4 regions of the Escherichia fergusonii ATCC 35469 genome follow, and region 2 is predicted to be linked to each of the others. Evidence: predicted binding sites of a transcription regulator. Region 2 holds the regulator's gene; each other region holds the start of a gene.
What was found. Region 2 encodes PurR, which represses purine synthesis genes. Its sites were predicted from a motif close to CANGCAAACGTTTGCNTG; they were not measured.
Positions count from the first base shown of each region.

Region 1: tusA (sulfurtransferase TusA) is a predicted target of PurR. The motif match lies at 3,465-3,482, and genes of this name have one in related genera.
Region 3: purH (bifunctional phosphoribosylaminoimidazolecarboxamide formyltransferase/IMP cyclohydrolase) is a predicted target of PurR. The motif match lies at 3,200-3,217, and genes of this name have one in related genera.
Region 4: pyrD (quinone-dependent dihydroorotate dehydrogenase) is a predicted target of PurR. The motif match lies at 1,838-1,855, and genes of this name have one in related genera.

Region 1 is NC_011740.1:3,509,398-3,514,332, forward strand. It holds gene EFER_RS17285 (lysoplasmalogenase) at 1-168, shown strand, start outside; gene zntA (Zn(II)/Cd(II)/Pb(II) translocating P-type ATPase ZntA) at 242-2,443, shown strand; gene EFER_RS17295 (DUF2004 domain-containing protein) at 2,552-3,046, shown strand; gene tusA (sulfurtransferase TusA) at 3,159-3,404, opposite strand; gene EFER_RS17305 (7-cyano-7-deazaguanine/7-aminomethyl-7-deazaguanine transporter) at 3,608-4,273, shown strand; gene EFER_RS17310 (DcrB family lipoprotein) at 4,346-4,903, shown strand; gene EFER_RS17315 (MFS transporter) at 4,907-4,935, opposite strand, start outside.
Region 2 is NC_011740.1:1,421,505-1,426,439, reverse strand. It holds gene sodB (superoxide dismutase [Fe]) at 42-623, shown strand; gene EFER_RS07015 (MFS transporter) at 669-1,835, opposite strand; gene cydH (cytochrome bd-I oxidase subunit CydH) at 2,003-2,092, opposite strand; gene purR (HTH-type transcriptional repressor PurR) at 2,389-3,414, shown strand; gene punR (DNA-binding transcriptional activator PunR) at 3,411-4,343, opposite strand; gene punC (purine nucleoside transporter PunC) at 4,457-4,935, shown strand, end outside.
Region 3 is NC_011740.1:3,838,362-3,843,296, forward strand. It holds rRNA gene EFER_RS18745 (23S ribosomal RNA) at 1-810, opposite strand, end outside; tRNA gene EFER_RS18750 (tRNA-Glu) at 1,005-1,080, opposite strand; rRNA gene EFER_RS18755 (16S ribosomal RNA) at 1,166-2,707, opposite strand; gene purH (bifunctional phosphoribosylaminoimidazolecarboxamide formyltransferase/IMP cyclohydrolase) at 3,324-4,913, shown strand; gene purD (phosphoribosylamine--glycine ligase) at 4,925-4,935, shown strand, end outside.
Region 4 is NC_011740.1:1,123,111-1,128,045, forward strand. It holds gene ssuD (FMNH2-dependent alkanesulfonate monooxygenase) at 1-179, opposite strand, end outside; gene ssuA (aliphatic sulfonate ABC transporter substrate-binding protein SsuA) at 176-1,135, opposite strand; gene ssuE (NADPH-dependent FMN reductase) at 1,128-1,703, opposite strand; gene pyrD (quinone-dependent dihydroorotate dehydrogenase) at 1,940-2,950, shown strand; gene zapC (cell division protein ZapC) at 3,124-3,666, shown strand; gene ycbX (6-N-hydroxylaminopurine resistance protein YcbX) at 3,663-4,772, opposite strand; gene rlmKL (bifunctional 23S rRNA (guanine(2069)-N(7))-methyltransferase RlmK/23S rRNA (guanine(2445)-N(2))-methyltransferase RlmL) at 4,870-4,935, shown strand, end outside.

The sequences.
Region 1 (4,935 bases), 2.1 Mb from region 2:
CCGACCGCTCCGGCGCTCTCTGCGTTTGTCGGCGCTTCGTTGCTGTTTATCAGTAACTTTGTCTGGCTGGGTAGTCACTATCGCCGACGCTTCCGTGCGGACAACGCGATTGCTGCGGCCTGCTACTTTGCCGGACATTTCCTCATCGTCCGCTCGCTGTATCTCTGATAAAACTTGACTCTGGAGTCGACTCCAGAGTGTATCCTTCGGTTAATGAGAAAAAACTTAACCGGAGGATGCCATGTCGACTCCTGACAATCACGGCAAGAAAGCCCCTCACTTTGCTGCGTTCAAACCGCTAACCACGGCACAGAACACCAACGACTGTTGCTGCGACGGTGCATGTTCCAGCACGCCAACGCTCTCTGAAAACGTCTCCGGCACCCGCTATAGCTGGAAAGTCAGCGGCATGGACTGCGCCGCCTGCGCGCGCAAGGTAGAAAATGCCGTGCGCCAGCTTGCAGGCGTGAATCAGGTGCAGGTGTTGTTCGCCACCGAAAAACTGGTGGTGGATGCCGACAATGACATCCGTGCCCAGGTTGAATCTGCGGTGCAAAAAGCGGGCTATTCCCTGCGCGATGAACAGGCAGCCGCAGAACAACAAGAATCACGCCTGAAAGAGAATCTGCCGCTGATTACGCTAATCGTGTTGATGGCAATCAGCTGGGGTCTGGAGCAGTTTAATCATCCGTTCGGTCAACTGGCGTTTATCGCGACCACACTGTTTGGGCTGTACCCGATTGCGCGCCAGGCATTACGGCTGATCAAATCGGGCAGCTACTTCGCCATTGAAACGTTAATGAGCGTAGCCGCCATTGGCGCGCTGTTTATTGGCGCAACGGCTGAAGCTGCGATGGTGTTGCTGCTGTTTTTGATTGGTGAACGACTGGAAGGCTGGGCCGCCAGCCGCGCGCGTCAGGGCGTTAGCGCGTTAATGGCGCTGAAACCAGAAACCGCCACGCGCCTGCGTAATGGCAAGCGTGAAGAGGTAGCAATTAACAGCCTGCGTCCGGGCGATGTTATCGAAGTTGCGGCAGGTGGGCGTTTACCTGCCGACGGTAAACTGCTCTCGCCCTTTGCCAGTTTTGATGAAAGCGCCCTGACCGGCGAATCCATTCCGGTGGAGCGCGCGACGGGTGATAAAGTTCCTGCAGGCGCCACCAGCGTAGACCGTCTGGTAACGCTGGAAGTGCTGTCAGAACCGGGTGCCAGCGCCATTGACCGGATTCTGAAACTGATCGAAGAAGCCGAAGAGCGCCGCGCGCCCATTGAGCGGTTTATCGACCGTTTCAGCCGTATCTACACGCCCGCGATTATGGCCGTCGCCCTGCTGGTGACGCTGGTGCCGCCGCTGCTGTTTGCCGCAAGCTGGCAGGAGTGGATTTATAAAGGTCTGACGCTGCTGCTGATTGGCTGCCCGTGTGCGTTAGTTATCTCCACGCCTGCGGCGATAACCTCCGGGTTGGCAGCAGCGGCACGCCGCGGGGCGTTGATTAAAGGCGGTGCGGCGCTGGAACAACTAGGTCGTGTTACCCAGGTGGCGTTTGATAAAACCGGTACGCTGACCGTCGGTAAACCGCGCGTTACCGCGATTCATCCGGCAACGGGTATTAGTGAATCTGAACTGCTGACACTGGCAGCGGCGGTCGAGCAAGGCGCGACGCATCCACTGGCGCAGGCCATCGTACGCGAAGCACAGGTTGCTGAACTCGCCATTCCCGCCGCCGAATCACAGCGGGCGCTGGTCGGGTCTGGTATTGAAGCACTGATTAACGGTGAGCGCGTGTTGATATGCGCTGCCGGAAAACATCCGGCTGTTGCATTTGCTGGTTTAATTAACGAACTGGAAAGCGCCGGGCAAACGGTAGTACTGGTGGTGCGTAACGATGAAGTGCTGGGTGTCATTGCATTGCAGGATACCCTGCGCGCCGACGCCGTAACTGCCATCAGCGAACTGAGCGCCCTGGGTGTCAAAGGGGTGATCCTCACTGGCGATAATCCACGCGCAGCGGCGGCAATCGCCGGTGAACTGGGGCTGGAATTTAAAGCGGGCCTGTTGCCAGAAGATAAAGTCAAAGCGGTGACCGAGCTGAATCAACATGCGCCGCTGGCGATGGTCGGTGATGGTATTAACGACGCGCCAGCGATGAAAGCTGCCGCTATTGGGATTGCAATGGGCAGTGGCACAGATGTGGCGCTGGAAACCGCCGACGCAGCATTAACCCATAACCACCTGCGCGGCCTGGCGCAGATGATTGAACTGGCACGCGCCACTCACGCCAATATCCGCCAGAACATCACCATTGCATTGGGGCTGAAAGGGATCTTCCTCGTCACCACGCTATTAGGAATGACTGGCCTTTGGCTGGCGGTGCTGGCAGATACGGGTGCAACAGTGCTGGTGACGGCGAATGCGTTAAGGTTGTTGTGCAGGAAGGGGTAGTTTTTCGGATTGCTGCCATCCTGACCATGATATACGGTGAGCCCTGCGAAGCTATCTAATACGGGCTTCGCAGGATCTCATTACATAACATATACATGGAATCAATGGATGATTACGTTAAATTCAAATTACTGGGGAAGGCTCGCTGTTGATGAGTCAGAGGGTTTCGCAGAATACGTAACAGTTACGCTTAACAATGAAAAGCGAACTGTCTGGCTAAATATTTTTGAAGATGTCCTGCCAAATACCCCCATTGAGAAAATCGTTCCACTCCTGGATAGCCTCCCTGCATGTACTGAAATTATCCGCAACGTACTTGCGCAAAAGAAAGGAACAAATGCGTTTGTTGATGAGTTTATTGAGTTTCATTTAGATGAACTCGATGCTGAAACATTACAATCTCTTGATATAACTCCACCTACGCACGAGGCCTGTGCAAAGCAACTCACTTTACGTGGCGTTCATCTCTGGTTAGCAGCTCCTGCTCCAGGCAGGTTAAAAATGACCGTGGATTATGGGATATCAAAGGATATCTCGGATCAGTTGCTGGTATTTAATTTTGATGAGCAGGGTGAGTTGCTGGATATTACCTGGGAAAGTTAAGTAATTCTGGGGGCGGTTTCATTTGCCCCTGTCGTTTAAGCTCCTGCACTTAACACGTTTGCTACCTTCCTGTACTTCAAATTTTTTTAGAGCATATAATCCCGAAGGGCAATTAATGCCCTTTGCGAATCAAATAACGATAAGGCAGTCCATCCGTTTCTTTAGCAACCAGTTCGTGTTCCATAAAGGTACAAAACCCAGGAATATCGCGTGTCGTCGCCGGATCATCAGCAATAATCAGCAACGTTTCGCCAGGTTGCATATTGCGCACAGTTTTGCGCACCATCATCACGGGTTCCGGGCAGCGCAGGCCGAGAGCGTCTAAAGTATGGTCAGGGCTGGAAAAGAGATCGGTCATTTTCTTCTCTGTCGCTAAAAAAACGGCGCTAGTTTACGCCCTGTTGTCCGTTAAGCCAATCAGGTTAACGATTGCGTATAAATTAGCCGTTGCAATGTCTTGGCAAAGCAGTATCATGCGGCGGCTTAAAAGTTTAGACGCGTTATTGCGGTAACTCGCTGCGCGTTGGGTTCCCTCACCCCAATTACCAAAAAGGTCACAATATGACGCATTTTTCTCAATCGCAGCGCGTAAAAGCGTTGTTCTGGCTATCGCTATTTCATCTGCTGGTGATCACCTCCAGCAACTATCTGGTACAGCTCCCGATTACTATTTTTGGATTTCATACCACCTGGGGCGCGTTTAGCTTTCCGTTTATTTTTCTTGCCACCGACCTGACCGTGCGTATTTTTGGCGCGCCGCTGGCCCGACGCATTATCTTCGCGGTAATGATCCCGGCGTTGCTGATCTCCTACGTCATCTCATCGCTGTTCTATATGGGTTCATGGCAAGGGTTCGGCGCTCTCGCCCACTTCAACCTGTTTGTCGCACGTATTGCCACCGCCAGCTTCATGGCCTACGCGCTGGGGCAGATCCTCGACGTGCACGTCTTTAACCGCCTGCGCCAGAGTCGTCGCTGGTGGCTGGCCCCGACAGCTTCCACGCTGTTTGGGAACGTCAGTGACACGCTGGCCTTCTTCTTCATTGCCTTCTGGCGCAGCCCGGATGCCTTTATGGCCGAGCACTGGATGGAAATCGCGCTGGTCGATTACTGTTTCAAAGTGTTAATCAGTATCGTTTTCTTCCTGCCGATGTATGGCGTATTACTCAATATGCTGTTGAAAAGACTGGCAGACAAATCTGAAATCAACGCATTGCAGGCGAGTTAAAGGTACGTTATCAGAGTTGTGATAAGATGGGTGAATGAGCCGTTATGGCCGTTTATCGAAAGGAAGAAGTCAATGCGCAATCTGGTTAAATATGTCGGTATTGGTCTGCTGGTTATGGGGCTTGCGGCTTGTGATGACAAAGACACCAACGCTTCAACTGAAGGCACCGTTGCTGAAAGCAATGCTGCCGGGCAATCAGTAAATTTGTTGGACGGTAAACTCAGTTTCCAGCTACCTGCAGACATGACTGATCAGAGTGGCAAGCTGGGCACTCAGGCCAATAATATGCACGTTTACTCTGATGCCAGTGGGCAGAAAGCTGTCATTGTCATTATGGGTGATGATCCTAACCTGGATCTGGCAGTGCTGGCGAAGCGTCTGGAAGATCAACAGCGCAGCCGTGACCCACAACTGCAGGTCGTCACGAACAAAACCATCGAAGTTAATGGGCACAAGTTACAGCAGCTGGACAGTATTATCTCCGCAAAAGGCCAGACAGCTTATTCTTCTGTTGTTTTAGGCAATGTAGATAAGCAATTGTTGACCATGCAAATTACGTTGCCAGCGGACGATCAACAAAAAGCGCAAACCGCAGCGGAAAGCATCATTAACACTCTGGAAATTAAGTAACGACTACGATGATGAAGCGGTCTCCGACAGTG
Region 2 (4,935 bases):
ATTAAGTAGAGTAATTCCAATAATGAAGAAGGAGAGTAGCAATGTCGTTTGAATTACCTGCACTACCGTATGCCAAAGATGCATTGGCTCCGCACATCTCTGCGGAAACCATTGAGTACCACTATGGCAAACATCACCAGACGTATGTCACTAACCTGAACAACCTGATCAAAGGTACCGCGTTTGAAGGTAAGTCTCTGGAAGAGATTATTCGTAGCTCTGAAGGTGGCGTATTTAACAACGCCGCTCAGGTCTGGAACCACACCTTCTACTGGAACTGCCTGGCTCCGAATGCTGGCGGTGAACCAACAGGTAAACTCGCGGAAGCCATCGCAGCCTCTTTCGGTAGCTTTGCTGACTTCAAAGCACAGTTTACTGATGCGGCTATCAAAAACTTTGGTTCTGGCTGGACCTGGTTGGTGAAAAACAGCGATGGCAAACTGGCTATCGTGTCGACCTCTAACGCGGGCACTCCGCTGACTACTGACGCGAAACCGCTGCTGACCGTTGACGTCTGGGAACACGCTTACTACATCGACTATCGTAATGCACGTCCTGGCTACCTGGAGCATTTCTGGGCACTGGTAAACTGGGAATTTGCTGCGAAAAACTTCGCTGAGTAATTGTGATAACGCAGAAGGCTTTCCCTTCTGCGTTTTTGTTTGCTATCAACCCGCCACGCATACCGCCTCAGGTTGTTTACGCGCCGAAATAAACACCAACAGTAACGCCACCCCGGCAATGATTGCCCCCATCACCGGAACAAAACTGTAGCCCAGGCCGCCGGATATCACCGCGCCACCAGCTGCCGCACCTAAAGCGTTTCCTAAATTAAACGCCCCAATATTGACCGAAGAAGATAGCCCCGGCGCTTCACTGGCAACGCGCATCACCCGCATTTGCAATGGTGGAACAACAGCAAAGGTAGCCGCCCCCCAGACAACCATCGCGACCGCGGCACCATACTCATTGCGTGCCAGGAATGGAATCAGCAACATAATCACCATCAGCAAGAATAAAAAGCCTTTTAGCGTTCCATTCACAGAGCGATCAGCAAATTTGCCGCCCAGGTAATTGCCGATAGAAAAACCAACACCAATCAACACCAGCATTGCCGTTACGAACACAGGCGTCGCATGGGTAATGGTTTGTAATACAGGAGAGATATAGGTATAGAGCGTAAACATGGCCCCCGCGCCCAGTACCGTGGTCAGCAGTGCTGAGAGCACTTGCGGTCGTAACAGCACACCCAGTTCTTTTTTGACATCTGGCCGTGCCCCTGCCCCACCTTTTGGTAAAGAGAACCAAAGACTGACCATTGAAACCACCCCTAACACTGCCGTTGCCATAAAGGACATTCGCCAGCCAATTGTTTCACCAAGCCAGGTGGCTGCGGGTACGCCACCAATATTAGCCAGCGTCAACCCCATAAACATCGTGGCAACGGCACTCGCCTGCTTGTGCTTAGGCACTACGCTTGCAGCGACAACCGAACCAAGACCGAAGAAGGCGCCATGGTTAAGGCTGGTCAAAATACGTGACAACATTAATGTGGTGTAATCTGGCGCAATCGCAGAAAGTACATTACCAAGCGTAAAGATTGCCATCAGAAAAATCAGGGCGTTACGTCGGGCGCGATGAGAAAGTAACAATGTCATTAAAGGCGCACCAACCATGACTCCCACGGCATAGGCACTAATCAACATACCAGCCGCAGGTATGGAGACATCCACACCACGAGCGATCACAGGCAACAAGCCCATTGGGGAGAATTCCGTTGTCCCAATACCAAATGCGCCAATTGCCAGCGCCAGCAAGGGATAATTTATCTTCATGCTTCGACTCCACGTCTTCGCGTTTTACGCGATACCTAAGTAAGTGGAGAAAAGCATGACATCAATCACAAAATAATGAAAATAACAAATTTACAAAACACTTTTGCAGATTTGCTAACAATTGGAGAAGAGCGAATGAGGGAGAGAATTCTCCCTCGGGGTAAAAATCAGTGCAGAGCTGCGGTCAGACCACCCGCAACGATCAAAGCGAGGACGATTAAGGTCGTAATTAAAGAGTATTTCAGATCATTGCTCATCAAGTTTTCTCCTTTTTATTCCCACACAAAAAGTGATGTAGCGCATTTTTGCATACATTTGGCTAAAAATCTCCCGCCATTTAGCGTGATAACTGTTTTTAGCACTTCCCCTTTTGGTCAAGATCGGCCAAAATTCCACGCTTACAAGTATAGCGTACCGGCCATTGACCCCTTCCTGTCGTTCCGTGTCGTATTTTCCGGCGTGCCGCAACCCTGACGTTGCGCTCAGGGTGTGTAAAGGCAAACGTTTACCTGGCATTTAATGGAGTTATGGATCGGGTCTGGAGTGAGATGTAATGGCAACAATCAAAGATGTAGCGAAGCGAGCAAACGTTTCCACTACAACTGTTTCACACGTAATCAACAAAACACGCTTTGTTGCGGAAGAAACCCGTAATGCCGTCTGGGCAGCAATCAAAGAATTGCATTATTCTCCGAGCGCCGTTGCTCGAAGTCTGAAGGTTAACCACACCAAGTCAATCGGCCTGCTGGCAACCAGTAGTGAAGCTGCTTATTTTGCGGAAATCATTGAAGCGGTTGAGAAAAACTGCTTCCAGAAAGGCTACACGCTGATTTTGGGTAATGCCTGGAACAACCTGGAAAAGCAACGTGCTTACCTTTCCATGATGGCGCAAAAGCGCGTGGATGGATTGCTGGTAATGTGTTCTGAATATCCAGAGCCCTTGCTCACCATGCTGGAAGAGTATCGCCACATCCCAATGGTGGTCATGGATTGGGGTGAGGCAAAAGCTGATTTCACCGATGCCGTGATTGATAACGCTTTTGAAGGCGGATACATGGCAGGTCGTTACCTGATTGAACGTGGACACCGCGATATCGGCGTAATCCCCGGACCTCTGGAACGTAATACCGGCGCGGGTCGTCTGGCAGGCTTTATGAAAGCGATGGAAGAAGCGCTGATTAAAGTGCCGGAAAACTGGATCGTACAGGGAGATTTCGAACCAGAATCTGGTTATCGCGCAATGCAGCAGATTCTTGCGCAAACGCATCGCCCCACGGCAGTTTTCTGTGGTGGCGATATCATGGCCATGGGTGCATTGTGTGCTGCCGATGAAATGGGCCTGCGTGTACCACAAGATATTTCAGTGATCGGTTATGATAACGTGCGCAACGCCCGTTACTTCACGCCAGCACTGACAACTATTCACCAGCCAAAAGATTCACTGGGCGAAACAGCATTCAACATGTTGCTGGACCGTATTGTGAATAAGCGTGAAGAACCGCAATCCATTGAAGTACATCCGCGCCTGATTGAACGTCGTTCTGTCGCAGATGGTCCTTTCCGCGACTATCGTCGTTAAGATGTCTTTGTGGGAGCCGATTCTGGCTCCCGCAACCACTCTTTATTCAGCGTTTCGCTGTCTCCCAGATAATCCAGCAACCAGGCGAGCGCTGGTGACATATCGTTTTGCTGCCAGGTAAGACAACAGGCAGCGTCCGGGAATGGATTTTCAAGCTGTAGCGCTACCCATTTACCGCTGTCGATCCACGGCTTGGCAAAATGCGTAGGTACCATCGCCATGCATAACCCAGCGGAAATACAGGTAGCTGAAGACTCCCAGTCCGGTACCACTACCCTTTTTTGGTTATCCAACAACCAGGTAATACGTTTTGGTAGATTTCTTGATGTGTCTTCACGCACCAACGAGGGCCAGTTGCGCAACGTATCATCACTTAATGGCCCCGGCATTGCTGCCAGTGGATGATGACTGGCAACCACGCAACACCAACTCAACATTCCCATATCGCGAAACGTATAGCGCCCCCCTACAGGAATCGCTTGTGTCGCGCCTATAGCCAGTTCCACACGTCCGTCAGCCAGTGCATCCCAGACACCATTGAAGACTTCCTGGAATACGCGCAATTCAACATCGTCAAAATGACGGTAAAAATCGACGATCAATTGACGTGTACGTTCTGGACGAACAATGTTATCCACCGCGATGGCCAACTCACCTCGCCACCCATTGGCAATTTGCTGGCATTGTTGTCGCGTGATCTGCATTTTTTTGATAACAGATCGCCCCTCTTTCAGAAACCATGCTCCCGCCGGAGTCAGTTCTACATCACGGTGTCGGCGTTCGAAAAGAGGCACCGCTAACCATTCTTCCAGTTGTCTTACGGTATAGCTGACGGCAGAAGGCACTCGATGTAATTCCTGTGCTGCTGCGCTAAAGCTGCCATTGCGCGCCACCGCATCAACCACTTCAAGAGAGTATTCAGACCACATATTCTGCCTACAAAATTTTTGAAATCACCCGTCAAATATTAACGTTTCACAATCAGAATTTCACTCCCTACACTTTGCGCCGATGTCTTACTGATAACTACAGAGAATGAATTATGCAACCTGGGAAAGGATTTTTAGTCTGGCTGGCAGGTTTAAGCGTACTCGGTTTCCTGGCAACCGATATGTATTTACCTGCTTTCGCCGCTATACAGGCAGATCTGCAAACCCCGGCTTCTGCCGTTAGTGCCAGTCTCAGTCTGTTTCTGGCGGGCTTTGCCGTCGCGCAGCTGTTATGGGGACCGCTATCAGACCGTTATGGTCGTAAACCAATACTGCTGCTTGGCCTGACCATCTTTGCCCTCGGAAGTTTGGGGATGCTGTGGGTCACTAACGCTGTAGGATTACTCGTTTTGCGCTTTATCCAGGCGATTGGTGTCTGTGCCGCAGCGGTTATCTGGCAGGCACTGGTGACCGATTATTATCCTTCACAAAAAGTTAACCGTATTTTCGCCACGATTATGCCGCTGGTGGGGTTATCTCCTGCCCTGGCGCCGTTAGTGGGAAGCTGGCTACTGGTGCATTTTTCATGGCA
Region 3 (4,935 bases), 2.2 Mb from region 2:
AACCAGCTATCTCCCGGTTTGATTGGCCTTTCACCCCCAGCCACAAGTCATCCGCTAATTTTTCAACATTAGTCGGTTCGGTCCTCCAGTTAGTGTTACCCAACCTTCAACCTGCCCATGGCTAGATCACCGGGTTTCGGGTCTATACCCTGCAACTTAACGCCCAGTTAAGACTCGGTTTCCCTTCGGCTCCCCTATTCGGTTAACCTTGCTACAGAATATAAGTCGCTGACCCATTATACAAAAGGTACGCAGTCACCCCATAAAGAGGCTCCCACTGCTTGTACGTACACGGTTTCAGGTTCTTTTTCACTCCCCTCGCCGGGGTTCTTTTCGCCTTTCCCTCACGGTACTGGTTCACTATCGGTCAGTCAGGAGTATTTAGCCTTGGAGGATGGTCCCCCCATATTCAGACAGGATACCACGTGTCCCGCCCTACTCATCGAGCTCACAGTATGTGCATTTTTGTGTACGGGGCTGTCACCCTGTATCGCGCGCCTTTCCAGACGCTTCCACTAACACACACACTGATTCAGGCTCTGGGCTCCTCCCCGTTCGCTCGCCGCTACTGGGGGAATCTCGGTTGATTTCTTTTCCTCGGGGTACTTAGATGTTTCAGTTCCCCCGGTTCGCCTCATTAACCTATGGATTCAGTTAATGATAGTGTGACGAATCACACTGGGTTTCCCCATTCGGAAATCGCCGGTTATAACGGTTCATATCACCTTACCGACGCTTATCGCAGATTAGCACGTCCTTCATCGCCTCTGACTGCCAGGGCATCCACCGTGTACGCTTAGTCGCTTAACCTCACAACCCGAAGATGTTTCTTTCGATTCATCATCGTGTTGCGAAAATTTGAGAGACTCACGAACAACTTTCGTTGTTCAGTGTTTCAATTTTCAGCTTGATCCAGATTTTTAAAGAGCAAATATCTTAAACATGACTCGTAAGTCATCTTTAACGATATTAAGGTCGGCGACTTTCACTCACAAACCAGCAAGTGGCGTCCCCTAGGGGATTCGAACCCCTGTTACCGCCGTGAAAGGGCGGTGTCCTGGGCCTCTAGACGAAGGGGACGTATCAGTCTGCTTCGCAAGACGCCTTGCTTTTCACTTTCTATCAGACAATCTGTGTGAGCACTGCAAAGCACAGTTCTTTAAGGTAAGGAGGTGATCCAACCGCAGGTTCCCCTACGGTTACCTTGTTACGACTTCACCCCAGTCATGAATCACAAAGTGGTAAGCGCCCTCCCGAAGGTTAAGCTACCTACTTCTTTTGCAACCCACTCCCATGGTGTGACGGGCGGTGTGTACAAGGCCCGGGAACGTATTCACCGTGGCATTCTGATCCACGATTACTAGCGATTCCGACTTCATGGAGTCGAGTTGCAGACTCCAATCCGGACTACGACGCACTTTATGAGGTCCGCTTGCTCTCGCGAGGTCGCTTCTCTTTGTATGCGCCATTGTAGCACGTGTGTAGCCCTGGTCGTAAGGGCCATGATGACTTGACGTCATCCCCACCTTCCTCCAGTTTATCACTGGCAGTCTCCTTTGAGTTCCCGGCCGGACCGCTGGCAACAAAGGATAAGGGTTGCGCTCGTTGCGGGACTTAACCCAACATTTCACAACACGAGCTGACGACAGCCATGCAGCACCTGTCTCACGGTTCCCGAAGGCACATTCTCATCTCTGAAAACTTCCGTGGATGTCAAGACCAGGTAAGGTTCTTCGCGTTGCATCGAATTAAACCACATGCTCCACCGCTTGTGCGGGCCCCCGTCAATTCATTTGAGTTTTAACCTTGCGGCCGTACTCCCCAGGCGGTCGACTTAACGCGTTAGCTCCGGAAGCCACGCCTCAAGGGCACAACCTCCAAGTCGACATCGTTTACGGCGTGGACTACCAGGGTATCTAATCCTGTTTGCTCCCCACGCTTTCGCACCTGAGCGTCAGTCTTCGTCCAGGGGGCCGCCTTCGCCACCGGTATTCCTCCAGATCTCTACGCATTTCACCGCTACACCTGGAATTCTACCCCCCTCTACGAGACTCAAGCTTGCCAGTATCAGATGCAGTTCCCAGGTTGAGCCCGGGGATTTCACATCTGACTTAACAAACCGCCTGCGTGCGCTTTACGCCCAGTAATTCCGATTAACGCTTGCACCCTCCGTATTACCGCGGCTGCTGGCACGGAGTTAGCCGGTGCTTCTTCTGCGGGTAACGTCAATGAGCAAAGGTATTAACTTTACTCCCTTCCTCCCCGCTGAAAGTACTTTACAACCCGAAGGCCTTCTTCATACACGCGGCATGGCTGCATCAGGCTTGCGCCCATTGTGCAATATTCCCCACTGCTGCCTCCCGTAGGAGTCTGGACCGTGTCTCAGTTCCAGTGTGGCTGGTCATCCTCTCAGACCAGCTAGGGATCGTCGCCTAGGTGAGCCGTTACCCCACCTACTAGCTAATCCCATCTGGGCACATCCGATGGCAAGAGGCCCGAAGGTCCCCCTCTTTGGTCTTGCGACGTTATGCGGTATTAGCTACCGTTTCCAGTAGTTATCCCCCTCCATCAGGCAGTTTCCCAGACATTACTCACCCGTCCGCCACTCGTCAGCGAATCAGCAAGCTGATCCCTGTTACCGTTCGACTTGCATGTGTTAGGCCTGCCGCCAGCGTTCAATCTGAGCCATGATCAAACTCTTCAATTTAAAAGTTTGATGCTCAAAGAATTAAACTTCGTAATGAATTACGTGTTCACTCTTGAGACTTGGTATTCATTTTTCGTCTTGCGACGTTAAGAATCCGTATCTTCGAGTGCCCACACAGATTGTCTGATAAATTGTTAAAGAGCAGTTGCGACGCGGCTTTCAGCTCACTGTCGCGAGGTGGCGTATATTACGCTTTCCTCTTTCAGAGTCAACCCTGAGTTTCAGGATTTTTCTCTTCAACCGAACCGGCTGTTTGTGTGAAGTGATTCACATCCGCCGTGTCGATGGAGGCGCATTATAGGGAGTTCTCCGCAGGCCGCAATAGAAAAATTGCAGAAAAATGACTGACTGCTGCATTCCCCAGCAAAACCCCGCTTTATACCTTTTTACGCACAGAGTTATCCACAATCATCAATATAATTTCTGTATTTTTCCCACGGTAACCACAGTCAAAATTGTGATCGCTATTGAAAGAGAAAAATTCGCGAGCGTTGCGCAAACGTTTTCGTTACAATGCGGGCGAAAAATAAGGATGCCCCGTTAGGGGCGTTAGCTGAGTTTTTCGCGAAAAATTCAGCTAACGCTCTCTGTAATAGTCAAATCCAGGGGATTTACCATGCAACAACGTCGTCCAGTCCGCCGCGCTCTGCTCAGTGTTTCTGACAAAGCCGGTATCGTCGAATTCGCCCAGGCACTTTCCGCACGCGGTGTGGAGCTGCTGTCTACAGGGGGTACTGCCCGTCTGTTAGCAGAAAAAGGTCTGCCGGTAACCGAAGTTTCCGATTACACCGGTTTCCCGGAGATGATGGATGGACGCGTGAAGACCCTGCATCCGAAAGTGCATGGTGGCATTCTGGGCCGTCGCGGCCAGGACGATGCCATTATGGAAGAACATCAGATCCAGCCTATCGATATGGTGGTTGTTAACCTGTATCCGTTCGCCCAGACCGTTGCCCGTGAAGGCTGCTCGCTGGAAGATGCGGTTGAGAACATCGATATCGGCGGCCCAACGATGGTGCGCTCCGCTGCCAAGAACCATAAAGATGTCGCTATCGTGGTGAAGAGCAGCGACTACGACGCCATTATTAAAGAGATGGATGCCAACGAAGGATCGCTGACGCTTGCAACCCGTTTCGATCTCGCTATCAAAGCCTTCGAACACACCGCCGCCTACGACAGCATGATTGCCAACTACTTCGGCAGCATGGTTCCGGCTTACCACGGTGAAAGCAAAGAAGCCGCCGGTCGCTTCCCGCGCACGCTGAACCTGAACTTCATTAAGAAGCAGGATATGCGCTACGGCGAGAACAGCCACCAGCAGGCTGCCTTCTATATAGAAGAGAATGTGAAAGAAGCCTCCGTTGCCACCGCAACCCAGGTTCAGGGTAAAGCCCTCTCTTATAACAACATCGCCGATACCGATGCGGCGCTGGAGTGCGTGAAAGAGTTCGCCGAGCCAGCATGTGTGATTGTGAAGCACGCCAACCCATGCGGCGTGGCTATCGGCAATTCCATTCTTGATGCTTACGATCGCGCGTATAAAACCGATCCTACCTCGGCGTTCGGCGGCATTATCGCCTTTAACCGCGAGCTGGATGCTGAAACCGCACAGGCCATCATTTCTCGTCAGTTTGTCGAAGTGATTATTGCGCCGTCCGCCAGCGAAGAAGCGTTGCAAATCACCGCTGCTAAACAGAACGTACGTGTCCTGACATGTGGTCAGTGGGCCGAGCGTGTTCCAGGCCTTGATTTCAAACGCGTGAACGGCGGTCTGCTGGTTCAGGATCGTGACCTGGGGATGGTTGGTGCAGAAGAACTGCGCGTCGTCACCAAACGTCAGCCGACCGAACAGGAGCTGCGTGATGCGCTATTCTGCTGGAAGGTGGCGAAGTTCGTGAAATCTAACGCCATTGTCTACGCCAAAAACAATATGACCATCGGTATTGGCGCAGGCCAGATGAGCCGCGTGTACTCCGCGAAAATCGCCGGTATTAAAGCTGCCGATGAAGGCCTGGAAGTGAAAGGTTCGTCAATGGCTTCTGACGCATTCTTCCCGTTCCGCGACGGTATTGATGCCGCGGCCGCTGCGGGCGTGACCTGCGTAATCCAGCCTGGCGGTTCTATCCGTGATGACGAAGTGATTGCCGCCGCCGACGAGCACGGTATTGCGATGCTCTTCACCGACATGCGCCACTTCCGCCATTAATGGAGCGACAGATGAAAGTATT
Region 4 (4,935 bases), 300 kb from region 2:
AGCCACGCATCTTCACACGATCGCCCCGTCGGGATCAGCACACCGGTATAGCCCAGACGATCCGCCACTTGCGCAATTTGTTGCAGATAACCGTGATCAACCGAACGTGAACCTTCTTCCGTTCCCAGATAATGCCCGTCACCGTGGGTCGGTAAAAACCAGAACATATTCAGACTCATAATTGTTTTCCTTCCAGTTGAGAGGGCTGCCAGATGCGCTGGCGAATATCGACTTTTTTCGGTACCAGACGGTTTTCATAAAACAGATCTGCCGTTTGCTGCTGTAAGGCGGCAACATCGGCGTTAACCGGTTTGATGGTGGTAGGAGGGCGATGATCTAAGTAAGAGGCAATCACCGGTGCCGGTAAACCCATTGTTTTTGCCAGTAAAGGGATGCTTTGCTTACGCTGACTGCGGGTTAACGCATCGGCCTCACTAAAGGTTGCCAGCACGCCCTGAATAAAAGCGCCGTTTTTTTCTGCATACGGACGGGCAGCCAGATAAAACGATCCTGTTTGATTGAGACCGGTGCCATCTTTCAGCACTCGCACGCCGCCCTGTAATAATGCAGCGGAGTAGTAGGGATCCCAGATAGCCCAGGCGTCGACGTTACCTTGCTGGAACGCGGCGCGGGCATCGGCGGGCGTCAGGTAAGTGGGCTGGATATCCGTGAATTTAAGCCCGGCCTGGCGTAGTGCGCGCAGTAAAAGGTTGTGTGAACTGGAACCTTTCTGAAAAGCAACTTTGTGACCTTTAAGATCGGCTACGGTTTTGATCGGGCTGTTTTCTGCCACCAGAATCACTTCGGCTTTGGGCTTCGGCGGCTCGACGCCCACATATACCAAATCAGCCCCGGCAGCCTGGGCAAAGATTGGCGGAATATCTCCGGTACTGCCGAGATCAATACTGCCAACGTTTAACGCTTCCAACATTTGCGGACCCGCGGGGAACTCCACCCAGGAGATTTTTGTTTGCGGATAGCGTTTTTCCAGCATTTGGTAATTTTTCGCCAGTACCGAACTGATATTGCTTTTCTGATAGCCAATCCTTAACGCCTCTGGCGAAGACTCTGCGGCAATCGCAAGTGTGGAGACGCTGAGTAATCCCGCCAGCGCCAGTTTAATGATCTTACGCATGGGCATTACCTCGCAGAGACAGAAGATCGGGAACCTGAACATCGCGGCGGTGCAGCGCCTGCCAGAAGGTGTCGAGCGCGGCATCAAGACGGGTTTGCAGATTTGGCGTGAACTGGGGTTTGTGGTGGTAATCAATCACCTGCGAGTCATCGGCAAATACGCCGTGCAGGATCTCCTGGGCTTTCAGTGCGCTTAAAACCGGTTTAAGTGCGTAATCGACTGCCAGTAGATGGGCCACCGTGCCGCCCGTTGCCAGCGGCAGCACCACTTTGCCTTGCAAAGCGCGTTCTGGCAGCAGATCGAGCAGGGTTTTCAGCGCTCCGGAATAGGCGGCTTTATACACTGGCGTGGCGACAATCAACCCATCGGCCTGTTGCAATTGTTCGGTGAAGGTTTTTAGCGCCGGACTATCGAAACGGGCATAGAGCAGATCTTCCGGGGCGAAGTTTTGCAGATTCCAGTGATAAACCTCTACATCCAGGCCATTTAGTTTTTCCCGCGCATATTCCAGCAAGGAGCTGGAGCGAGAAGGAAAGCGAGGACTACCCGCCAGGGTGATGACACGCATACTCTCTCCTTATAACCAATTGTTCTTGTTTTGTTAACATTGATAACAATTAGGTCAGTCTGACAGAGGGCGTCCGCGAGTCGAAATGATTTATCTGAGGAAGAAAAGCCAAAAAAAGCATAAAAAAAGCGCAATAAGAAAACGTTTGCTATTTTTTGCCGCAGGTCAATTCACTTTTGAACCGAACTCGCACATAATACGCCCCCGGTTTGCACACCGGGAATCCAGGAGAGTTCATGTACTACCCCTTCGTTCGTAAAGCCCTTTTCCAGCTCGATCCAGAGCGCGCTCATGAGTTTACTTTTCAGCAATTACGCCGCATTACAGGTACTCCGTTTGAAGCACTTGTCCGGCAGAAAGTACCTGTTAAACCTGTCAGTTGCATGGGGCTGACATTTAAAAATCCGCTTGGTCTTGCCGCTGGTCTGGATAAAGACGGGGAGTGTATTGACGCGTTAGGCGCAATGGGGTTTGGCTCGATTGAGATCGGCACTGTAACGCCGCGTCCACAACCTGGAAATGACAAACCGCGTCTTTTCCGCCTGGTTGATGCCGAAGGGCTGATCAATCGAATGGGCTTTAACAATCTCGGGGTGGATAATCTTATTGAGAATGTAAAAAAAGCCCATTATGACGGCGTCCTGGGTATTAACATCGGCAAAAATAAAGATACACCGGTGGAGCAGGGTAAAGATGACTATCTGATTTGTATGGATAAAATTTATCCTTATGCTGGTTATATCGCCATCAATATTTCCTCGCCGAATACACCGGGATTACGCACCCTGCAATATGGTGAAGCGCTCGATGATTTATTAATCGCGATCAAAAATAAACAAAACGATCTGCAAAAGATCCATCAAAAATATGTGCCGATCGCAGTGAAGATCGCGCCGGATCTTTCTGAAGAAGAATTGATCCAGGTTGCCGATAGTTTAGTTCGCCATAATATTGATGGCGTTATTGCGACCAATACCACACTTGATCGCTCTCTGGTACAGGGAATGAAAAATTGCGATCAAACCGGTGGCTTAAGCGGTCGTCCGCTTCAGTTAAAAAGCACAGAAATTATTCGCCGCTTATCACAGGAATTAAACGGTCGTTTACCGATCATCGGTGTTGGCGGCATTGACTCGGTTATCGCTGCACGTGAAAAGATTGCTGCGGGTGCAACGCTGGTGCAAATTTATTCGGGATTTATTTTTAAAGGACCGCCTTTGATTAAAGAAATCGTTAGCAATATCTGATTAATTTCTCCTTTTTAACGTTATGAGACAACCGGGGCTTTATTTCCAGCCCTGGTTGTTTTATATTCCTTACCTGTTGCTTATTTATACATTTTAGTCTTTTCTTATTTAGGGCAATAAACGAAGCGGCAAAGGACAATGTTGCGCAGAATGATTTAGGTGGGAGAATCCGCATGCGAATTAAACCTGACGATAACTGGCGCTGGTATTATGATGAAGAGCACGATCGAATGATGCTCGATTTAGCCAATGGTATGTTATTTCGCTCGCGTTTTGCTCGTAAAATGCTCACGCCAGATGCCTTTAATCCCTCCGGTTTTTGTGTTGATGATGCAGCGCTCTATTTTTCTTTTGAAGAAAAATGCCGTGACCTGCCGTTATCCAAAGAACAGAAAGCTGAGTTAGTGCTTAATGCACTGGTAGCAATTCGTTATCTCAAGCCGCAAATGCCGAAAAGCTGGCATTTTATATCTCATGGCGAAATGTGGGCACCAATGCCCGGTGATGCCGCTTGTGTCTGGTTGAGCGATACTCACGAGCAGGTCAATTTGCTGGTCGTTGAATCTGGCGAAAATGCTGCACTGTGCCTGTTGGCGCAACCCTGCGTTGTTATTGCTGGTCGCGCGATGCAGTTGGGGGACGCCATCAAAATCATGAATGACAGGCTGAAACCGCAGGTTAATGTTGACAGTTTCAGCCTCGAACAGGCAGTTTAACGCGCTAGTTTGAGCGCAGTCTTCGGCACACAACTACAGCAAAGAATAGTGCCATCATTGCTGATTGCTGATTTTTTGAGCGGTGTGACTTCGCCTTCTAAAAGCTGAACACGGCAGCTTCCACAAATGCCCGCGCGGCAAGAATAAGGGATACGAATTCCCCGATTTTCTAATTGCTCCAGCAGAACCTGTTGGTTATTTCCACGAAATGCCTGCCCTTGCCAGTCAATATCTACATTTGCGTCCGGTTGCTGCGCGGCGTCGACGGTATCGTCCACGGCAGCTGCGCCGTAAACTTTCGCCGGAGCCGTTGCCAGAATTTCCACCTCGTCGCCAACGCGAATCACGCCACTATTACGGGCAATTAAATTCTGACCAAAATCGACATCGCCGTTATCCTGGGCTGTTCGGAAAGATTGCAATGTTTTTAATGGTTCGCCTGCCGGATGTTTTTGCCCTTTTTCTGGGCTGACGGTGGTGAAAATACAGCGGCTACAAGGTTTAACCACATCAAACACCACATCACCAATACGAATCACTTTCCAGCTATCTTCTTCCCAGGCCGACGCACCGGAAACCACCAGATTGGGGCGGAATTGCTCCATTTTTACACTGGCCGGACAACGTTGTTGGAGATCACGTAACGAGGCTTCGTTAGCAAGAAGGTAAGGATAGCCATCAGCAAATGACAGAGGTACAGTGTTGTGGCGTTTCACGCGCCGGGTCATTTGTGGCCCCACCCAGCGCAATTGGACTTCGCGGGAGAAAAATCCACTTAACCATTTGTTGATCGCGTCCGGTGCAATTCGCGCAGTAAAATGTGTACCCCAAACTTCGGTTGGGGCGTCTTGTGTGGCGAAATCAGCAAGACGAACATATGCGCTACTGCCATCTGGTGCGGTGAGATGCAAGCCATCATGCACAGGTGAAGGAGTAAACCGTACCATCTGGGGAAACTGGCGAGCGGTAATAAACGTACCGTCAGGTTCCGTGATCATAAAGATGCGATCGAAGGCAAGACCACTGACATCTGCCAGAGCATGTGTAAGACCAATGCCGCGCATCGATTTAACAGGATGAATAAAAAGCCGGGTTAATGTCGCCACGGTGCGGTCCTCAAATGAAAATAAGCCCTCAACTTTATGACATGACGCGCTTATTAGCTATAATGCGCAACAATTTTCTTAGAGTAAAAGTGACGATATGAATTCTCTGTTTGCCAGTACGGCCCGTGGGCTGGAAGAGCTGTTAAAAACTGAACTGGAAAAC